DNA from 3 places in the Dysgonomonas sp. Marseille-Q5470 genome. Region 3 is predicted to be linked to each of the others. Evidence: riboswitches for the same ligand, from Rfam matches in the RefSeq annotation. Region 3 holds a riboswitch; each other region holds the start of a gene.
What was found. A riboswitch is a leader RNA that binds a small molecule or an ion and turns the genes downstream of it on or off. The one in region 3 is predicted to bind cobalamin.
Positions count from the first base shown of each region.

Region 1: linked by a shared signal. The riboswitch ahead of QOX35_RS00360 (anaerobic ribonucleoside triphosphate reductase) and the one ahead of QOX35_RS12845 (TonB-dependent receptor) in region 3 are both predicted to bind cobalamin.
Region 2: linked by a shared signal. The riboswitch ahead of QOX35_RS05580 (cysteine-rich CWC family protein) and the one ahead of QOX35_RS12845 (TonB-dependent receptor) in region 3 are both predicted to bind cobalamin.

Region 1 covers NZ_CATNVE010000001.1:76,643-79,896, reverse strand. Annotated here, with positions in the region: gene QOX35_RS00360 (anaerobic ribonucleoside triphosphate reductase) at 1-1,791, opposite strand, end outside; cobalamin riboswitch at 1,909-2,098, opposite strand; gene pflA (pyruvate formate-lyase-activating protein) at 2,310-3,029, opposite strand; gene pflB (formate C-acetyltransferase) at 3,113-3,254, opposite strand, start outside.
Region 2 covers NZ_CATNVE010000002.1:541,990-545,243, forward strand. Annotated here, with positions in the region: gene pth (aminoacyl-tRNA hydrolase) at 1-309, shown strand, start outside; gene QOX35_RS05575 (RNA-binding S4 domain-containing protein) at 418-837, shown strand; cobalamin riboswitch at 953-1,156, shown strand; gene QOX35_RS05580 (cysteine-rich CWC family protein) at 1,345-1,560, shown strand; gene QOX35_RS05585 (phosphoenolpyruvate carboxykinase (ATP)) at 1,816-3,254, shown strand, end outside.
Region 3 covers NZ_CATNVE010000008.1:55,182-58,435, forward strand. Annotated here, with positions in the region: gene QOX35_RS12840 (cobyrinic acid a,c-diamide synthase CobB) at 185-1,528, opposite strand; cobalamin riboswitch at 1,597-1,792, shown strand; gene QOX35_RS12845 (TonB-dependent receptor) at 1,842-3,254, shown strand, end outside.

The DNA of each region.
Region 1 (3,254 bases), on a different contig from region 3:
TAGCCCAAAGTCTTTTTTATCACGACGGGTAAAGCGTCCGGCCAGACCTTCGGCAGGAGTTGCAAGTACACTGTAATTATGCTGATATTTTTCTGAGAATTCATTTACCCGATCTTTCATATAAGTTACTATCTCCAATCCGAGTTTTTGAGCTTGCTCATCTTCTCCATGATGCTTACCTACAAGTGCAACAAGAGCTTCGGCAAGTCCTATAAAACCAATGCCCAATGTGCCCTGATTAATAACCTTCTCTATCGTGTTCTCATCTTTTACCTGCTCGCATCCTTCCCATAATACAGACATTAGTAATGGAAATTGTTTGGGAGCGGCAGTTTTCTGAAATTCGAACCTGCGATGCAATTGTAATGCGGTCAGGTCGAGTATCTGGTTTAGTTTGCTGTAGAAGCAATCTATTCTTTCTTTTTCATTTTCTATATTTCTGCATTCTAAGGCAATGCGTACAAGATTGATAGTGGAGAAAGAGAGATTCCCCCGTCCGATAGATGTCTTTTTCCCAAAGCGATTTTCGAATACGCGTGTCCGACAACCCATTGTAGCTACTTCGTATTCAAATCGGCGAGGATTGTCTGCTTTCCAGTCTTCATGTTGATTGAATGTCGCATCCAGATTCAAAAAGTTAGGGAAGAAACGGCGGGCACTCACCTTGCTTGCTAGTATATAAAGATCATAGTTTTTGTCGTCCGGCAAATAGTTTACGCCTCGCTTCTTTTTCCATATTTGTATAGGGAAAATAGCCGTTACGCCACTTCCTACTCCTTCGTATGTACTGTGGAGTAATTCGCGAATAATACAGCGCCCTTCAGCGGAGGTGTCCGTTCCGTAATTGACCGAACTGAATACGACCTGATTTCCTCCACGAGAATGGATTGTGTTCATATTGTGAATAAAGGCCTCCATCGATTGATGAACTCTGCTCACTGTTCTGTTTATGGCATGCTGTATAATTCGTTTGTCTCCTGCTAAATCTTTGACGGAACAAGGGATATAATCTTCTATTTCTGTTTCGTACAAATGTTTGTATTCTATTCCTGTAGCTTGTTCGAGAACTTTTATTTCTTCAATAAAGCTTTTACGTACAAATGGAGCTAAATAAAAATCGAAAGCAGGAATAGCCTGTCCGCCATGCATTTCATTTTGTGCTGTTTCCAGAGAGATGCAACCCAGCATGCTGGCTGTCTCAATGCGTTTTGCGGGACGAGATTCTCCATGCCCTGCAAAAAAACCGTTTTGTAATATTTTATCTAAAGGATGTTGTACGCAAGTAAGACTTTTAGTCGGATAATAATCTTTGTCGTGTATATGCAGATAGTTGAGACGAACAGCTTCTTTTACCTCCGGCAATAATAAATAATCATCCACAAATGGTTTGGTGGTTTCGCTAGCAAACTTCATCATCATGCCGGCAGGAGTATCGGCATTCATGTTTGCATTTTCGCGCGTGATATCGTTTGATTTGGTATCTATAATTTCCAAAAACATGTCTCGCGTTTTTGCTTTGCGGGCAATGCTGCGTTTGTCACGATAGGCGATGTATTTTTTTGCCACCTCTTTGCGGGGGCTTTTCATCAACTCCATTTCTACCATGTCTTGTATTTGCTCCACTGTCATCTGCTCATTTCCCTGACAGGATACATAGTCTGTAATGCGTCTGATTAAAGTGGAATCTTCTCCTTGTTCGGTGTGTAGCATGGCTTTGCGAACTGCCGCCATGATTTTTTCCTCATTAAAACCGACGATACGTCCGTCTCTTTTTACAACTGTCTGAATCATATTCGTTATCGTTTATACTTTTATTGTATCAATTAAAATATAACTGACAGGAGCAGGGAAGTACACAGACTTATTTGGAGTTAATATGTTGTATAATTCTGCTGCTTTTCTCCCGAAAGCTAGAATGTATATACGGCAGGTCTTCTGACTTATTTCGCAGTTGGTAACCTTCCCATCAGTATTCGTTGACAGTGGTGTGAGAGTCCAACTACCTTTCTGAAATTTACAGCTACGGGGATAGTTCAGGTCTTTCACCTGATTCCCTTTTCAGCCGATTATATTCGGAACCGTATATGTTAACAAAGTTATATGATTTTACTTAATAAAAGACTTGATTGGATATTTTATTTAAGTGTTTTCTGATTTAAGTTTTCTCTGTTTGTTGTTAATTGGCTTTTTATGAGTTTGTTGTAATTTTATTATTGTTGAAAAGTTTTCTAAAAATAAAATTTTATATTCTTATTGATGACCTTTTTTTTGTTTTTGTAAAGAAAAATGTTTTATGAATAATCTATATATCAGACCTTAAGTCCATAACTTCGGAAAATATTTTCAGCCTTCTCTATTTCCGACTGTTCGGGAGGTGCAATGTCTTTAAGCTTGTAGTCTTCACCTAATTGCTCCCATTTATGCAACCCCATTTGATGAAAAGGTAGAATATCTACTCGCTGTACATTTTTATATACAGAAACTTGTTTTGCCCAGTCATTTAGGTCTTTTTCATCGTCGGTGAAGCCCGGAACGAGCACATATCTTAGCCATGCAGGTTTTTCAATTTCTGTGAGGTACTGCATGAAGCGAAGTGTTGGTTCCAGTGGTTTTGCTGTGAGGTTTTTATATTTATCAGGGTTGATGTGTTTAATATCCAGTAGTACAAGATCTGTGTGCTCTAAAACCTCTTTTACCTTATCATTTAATATATATCCTGATGTATCTATAGCTGTATGTAAACCTTCATTTTTACACATCTTGAATAACTCAATAATAAACTGGGGTTGTAGCAGGGGTTCTCCTCCCGAAATGGTTATACCCCCATTGCGTATGAAGTTTTTTACCTTCTTTGCTTCTTCAAAAGCCTCTTCCGGAGCTAGTTCGTACTTCTTATCGTTCATATTCCATGTGTCCGGGTTATGGCAATAGAGGCAACGAAGAGGGCAGCCTTGCATAAAAAATACAAATCTTATACCCGGGCCGTCTTTAGTTCCAAAAGATTCGAAAGAATGAATTAAACCTTTCATTATTTATTTTCTTCCAGCTAAGTGAAGTTGCCCCAAAAGTGTTTTTTTTGTTTTGGAGCAACTTTTTATTTATTAACGGAGTATCAGAATGATGTAGTAATCGTTCTGTTTATAACATCCAATTGCTGCTCTTTTGTAAGTTTTACGAAATTAACAGCATAACCTGATACACGTATTGTCAACTGAGGATATTTTTCAGGATGTTCCATCGCATCGATAAGCAGA
Region 2 (3,254 bases), on a different contig from region 3:
CTTTTGGTAGTTGTAGATGATCTTGCTTTGCCTTTTGGTTCTTTACGCCTCAAAGGAAAAGGCAGTAGTGCCGGACATAACGGACTGGGTAATATACAATCTGTACTAGGAACACAAGATTATGCCCGCTTACGGTTTGGTATAGGTAACGAATTTTCTCGGGGTGGTCAAGTTGGCTATGTGCTCGATAATTTCAGTGACGAAGAGGAAAAAGAGCTTCCTGTGAAACTGGAGACCTGTGGCGAAATAATCAAAAGCTTTTGTCTGGCAGGTATCAACAATACCATGAACCAATACAATAATAAATAAAACCAAAGAAGTTAGAAACGAATATCTTTTGTATCTAATATATAACTTTGATAAATGATGTGAAGCCGGTCTTGTTTGCGGACATATTGGCAAAATTCTGATTTTATTATGAAAGAACCTAAAAACGAAGTACGTATAGACAAATGGCTGTGGGCTGTTCGTCTTTTCAAAACTCGTTCTATAGCAATAGAAGCATGTAAAAAAGGACGTATCTCGATCAAAGGAGTTACTATAAAACCCTCTCGATCAATTAAGGTAGGTGATGTGATAGAAGTGCGACGTCCTCCGGTTACTTATTCCTTTGAAGTCCTCAACCTTTCCGAAAACAGAATGGGAGCGAAGCTTGTGCCCGAATTTATGAAAGATGTGACTTCACCATCTCAACTTGAAATATTGGAAATGTCTAAGGTGAGTGGCTTTGTCGATAGAGCTAGAGGAACGGGGCGGCCAACAAAAAAAGACCGTCGGGAGTTAGATCAGTTTACAGAGGATTACTCCTTCTTTGATGATTGGGATTTGGAAGATTAAAAGCAGAAATTATTGTTCGAAACTTATTCCTTGCAGAACACACTCTTATGAAATAGTAATTCATTATACCATCAAAAACTTTCTTATTTATATTTGTTCTTATTTATAATTCTATATCTTTGTTACCATAATTGGTGTTATATATTCGAAGTCTTGGATATATAATGAAAAGGGAATCAGGTGTAAATCCTGAACAGTCGCGCTGCTGTAAGCTTCGCTAAACGTTTATACAAATCCTCAAAGCCACTGTTTTTCATAAACGGGAAGGTCGTATAAAACGGAAGTAAGTCAGAAGACCTGCCAAAAAAATAAATTTCATCTTTCGCGAAAAAAGATAGAAAGCTCAAGAGATTTTTCTCTGATTATAGAAAATTGATTTTGGTTGAAGTATTTATACTATGATCTCTTGCAATGTCATATTTCGGTATCTGCAAATGAGGTTGTATATTTTAAATAAACCTTCTCCTGATCTTATTATATATTCAATAACAATAAAAACTTACAACAATGAAAAAGATATGTCAAAGATGTTCGGCCGCTTTCAGCTGTAGAGAAGATCGCGTAGAATTGTGTAGCTGCCGTAGAGTTTCTTTAGTTTCAGGGGTGCGCGATTATATAAAAGATAACTATAGTGACTGCCTTTGTCCTAAGTGTTTAAGCGAAACAAATACTTACTTTTTTGCCTTTGATGTTAATCCTAAATTCATAAAAGACAAAAAATAAAGTATTTATAAGCAACACCAATACAAGGTAATAGCAAAAACTTATTTTTAATTTACAATTTATTATAAATTTAGTCTTTAATTCGTTTAATTGTATAGGTAAGTTTCCTTAAATTTGATGTTGGAAAACAACGCAGTTTGAATGTTTTCAAATCAAGTATTGAAGTTTGCAATCTCCTGTCACAAATGGAGATAGGAGATTGCAAATCGATATCGAACCGGATAGAAATAATAACTATAATAAATAAAATTAAACATGTTACAAGAGTTTACTTTAGGCGAAGGAAAGGCGATTATCAATTTCACTCTTAAGTTTTGCGACACGAGGCAAAAAATATTAAATAGTTACGGTTTTCATCGGGTTATTGAAGCTTTTATACAAAGATTGAAAAAGAATGATGTCATTATTTACGATTATTATATCAAAGAATTCAAGACTGACGAAGAATTTCAAAAAACACTAATAGAAGCATTCAAGCTACTTACAGTATGTAATCCCGATGAGGTGCAAAATGTACATAACAAGTATGCTATCTTCTTCAACGATAAAGATTTATTTATAGAGCTTATAGAGCTTCTCTATGGCTTCTGGCGCAGAATGGAACGTTATACTATAGTGCATAACAATTCCATCAGCAGCGGGTTGCAAAGTGTACGTTTTTTGCATGCCAACGAGTTGTTCAATGAATTGGTACTTTCTATCTACCGCCGCATTCAAGAAACCGTAATGGGGTATCAGCATCTTGTGTATCGCCAGCTTACCGCAGGTGCAAATGCAGGGTTAACTCTTAGTGACATTACTTGGAACTGCCCAATAGAATACAATGGGTTGACTTCTATTCCATTCATTACTTCTGTTATGTTTAAACCTCCGTTTATTTCGTATACAAAAAGAAATACACGCGACGGCATTTTTCAAGAACATACAACAAATCCGGTAGAAAATATTATTCTGAATGAAGATGACTGGTTCTTATTTCCTGCTAAAGTAGGGAATATGCTGACCTTTGTTTATTTCCACAAGGACTATATGGTTCACGGATTTGCCTTGTCCAATCTTTTTGAACTAGCTAAAGCCGGTGAATATATCGGTAAAAAACCCGATATAATATACGTGTTCGGATATCCTGATGGAATAGAAGAGAAACGTACTTTCTACTATAAGGATAAGAAAAATGATATTCTTATCGGTTACGCTAATCATTGCGACGATATCGACTATTTTGGCTATATGAAAAAAATGCTTCTTACACTTCATAACGTGAAGCAAATGGAGCAAGGGCGATTGCCGCTACACGGAGCTATGGTAAACATATTACTCAAGAATGGTACAGAAGCCAATATCGTTATTATAGGAGATAGTGGTGCCGGAAAATCTGAAAGTTTGGAAGCTTTCCGTACGCTTAATGAGAAATATATACGTCATATGCGTATCGTATTTGATGATATGGGTTACCTCAAAAAAGAAGAAGATGGTACGATTAAGGGGTATGGAACCGAAATCGGAGCATTTGTCCGTATCGATGACCTTGATCCTATGTATGCCTTCCAACAGTTAGAGAGAGGTATCTATTCTAATCCTGACAAAATAAATGCTCGCATTACAATTCCTGCTGCAACTTACGATGTTATCTCTAAAGGATATAAAGTAGATTATATCTTGTATGCGAATAACTATACTGAATCTGCTCAGAA
Region 3 (3,254 bases):
AGAATTAAAGGTAATAAGTAAATATAATTTCTTGATGATATATTCTCAGATTATAACTTTCTATAACGGTTTATGCAATAGAACTGATAAAAAAACTTATATATCGATACATATGATAAACTATGTTATTATGAGTTGTAACCAATCATCAGAGTTGGTGCACTTGATACAAACTACACTTTTATCACTTAAATAAATGTAACAAATTCTCCATCTCAGCCCAATATATATGAGTATATCCTGCAATTACATTTTTGTAGCGTAATAGCTTTGTATCTACGGGAACCTCCTTTGCATTATACTGCTGTGTTATACTTTCCATGTTATTTTCAATATGTGAATAATGAAATTCGTGTCCTCTAATAGTTATACTATTATATTCAAATTGACGGTATCCTAATTTAAGCTTCATGTTTTCCATTGAAGCCTTTTGCTTGAAAATATCTACCATTGGATATTCTATACCATCTTTATCTGCGATAGATGAAGACAGATACATCATTCCACCACATTCTGCAAGAATATTACCTCCATTTTCCGCATAATCCTTAATAGCCTTATGTAGCAGTTTATTTTCGCTTAGCTGTTTTGCATATAATTCAGGATATCCTCCCGGGAAATAAACAAAATCTGACTTTGGCAAATATTTGTCTGTTAAAGGACTAAAGAAGGTCACCTCTCCTATTTTTCTTAAATATTCTATATTTTCATGATACATAAAATTGAAAACTTCGTCGGCTGCAACTGCTATTTTCAGACTCCGAGAAGCATGTTCGTTAATTCGCTGCGGTTCTGAATTTCCTAACTCAACTTGCGTATATGATAACAATTTATCAATATCAATATGTTTTTCTACAATTGATGCGGCAATATTAGCAAAGTCATCTAAAAGAAAATCTTGATCGATACTTAATCCTAAATGACGTGAAGGCACACTGAGATTTTCATTTTTAGGCAGATAACCTAGTGGAACTATACCAACATCGTGGCAAGCATCCGAGAGAAATTTATAATGGCTTTCGGATCCTACATAGTTAAAAATTACTCCTATAACATTTATCTTTTCATAAAACTTTTTGAATCCATACAATAATGGAGCTGCTGAATATGCCATAGATTTGGCATTTATAACCATAACAACAGGGATATCCAATAATCCTGCAATTTCGGCACTACTTCCTTTCATTTTGTTATATCCGTCAAATAGCCCCATCACTCCTTCAGTAATGCAAGCATCACTTCCTGATGCGTATTTTGAGTACAGATATCTGACGTGATTCTCTGATGATAAGAATAAATCCAGATTGACAGATTTATTGCCAGAAGCCATATCGTGATATTTCGTATCTATATAATCAGGTCCGCACTTAAATGGTTGTACCTTAAGACCTCTATTCTTTAATGCTCTTAATAAGCCTAAAGTAACTGTTGTTTTTCCTGAACCTGAGCTTGGCGCAGCTATGAGAAAACTGGAAATCACTTTCATGAGTAATCTGGTTTTATTTTCAGCAAAAGTATAAAAAGCCATCAATGAAATGAATTTTACCAAGAAAATATATTTTTTAAGAATTCTTTTTAATCCTATTTTTTTTCAATTACCTTTGAAGCCGCTTAGGTGATGTATTCAGACATTCGTCTGTTGCATAAAAGGGAATTCGGTCAGAATCCGAAACAGTGCCCGCTACTGTGAATTCCATAAAATTTTGAGTATCACCACTGCCACTGTCACAATGATGGGAAGGCCTCTCAAAATGGAACAAGTCAGGAAACCTGCCTAGCATAAATTAATAGATATTCCCGGGGTCAGGAATATAATTAACTAACATTATACTTCTTTTTTAATGAAACTAAGAATTATGCTAACAGCATTGCTATGCTGTATTGCAAGTATTTCGTTCGCTCAGTTGAGCTTGCGCGGAAGAGTCGTTGATGAAAATGAAAAGCCGATCGCTGGTGCCAGCGTATGGATTGAGTACACAACCATTGGAACATCCACAGATTTGAAGGGAGAGTTTAGTCTTGAAAAAATCCCGGAAGGTAATAATCTTCTAAGAATTAGTGCACTGGATTATAATGGAGCTCGTGAGACAATAAACAGATCTAATGACAACATCCTTATTCGGATGAAACATTCACCTCTTAAACTGAATGAAGTAGTAGTAACAGGTACCGGCACAATCAACAAACTTAAAAACTCACCCGTTGCAATAGATGTTATTTCTCAGAGGGAACTCCAAAACACGAATATTCCTACATTCGAAAACGCTATGATTGCTCTGAATCCTTCCATGTCATTTACTCCTAATGCAATGGGATCGTACATGCAACTAAATGGATTAAGCAATAGATATATACTAGTGTTAGTTGATGGTAAAAAACTTGGTGGCGATGTCGGAGGTAACGTAGACTTGAATCGCATTGATATGGGAAATATCAAGCGGATAGAAGTTCTGAAAGGAGCTGCTTCTTCTTTGTATGGTTCGGATGCAATAGCGGGAGTTATTAATATTATAACCAATAAACCAAAAGACTTAGTAAATTTTTCTACAGAGACACGCTTCTCAGAGTATGGACAATTTACTCAAAATGCTAATCTATATCTGAATGTTGGGGGCTTCTCTTCGTCTACTTCTTTTCAGCGGAATCAGGCTGACGGATGGCAACTAAATAAAAAGGAAATAATAAACGATAAAGAAGTAGATACGGATAAACAAGCTATGTTACGCTTCTATTCCGATGTTTTTAGCCAACGTTTTGGTTATAAGGCGACAAAAGAATTGAGCATGTATGTAGAGGGAAGTCTTTTCGACAAAAAATTTAAACGCCCCGTAAGTGCTTATGGGTTCGATATGAAATACGTCGACTATTCATTTGGTGCCGGTGCAAAGTATTTACTGAAAAATAATGGCTTGATTGCATTAGACTGGAATACTGACCGTTTCGAATACTTTAAAGCTTACCTGAAAGAAACCAAAGACAAAAACGGTGTCACATTTATGCCCGGAGATGAAGAATTTGTGAGAAGGCAGAAGTACAATAATATAAATCTGAAAGGTACATTCAACGCCGGAAAGTTCAATAAAGTAACTGTAGGTTCAGAGTACAAGATAGACAACCTATATGCTCCGGCAGATAGCATCGGAGGTTCCAGAAATGTTTATACATTGGCTTTTTATGCTCAGGATGAAATAAATCTTTTCGGAAAGCTGAATATTGTTCCCGGGGTCAGATATATATACAATGAAACCTTCAAA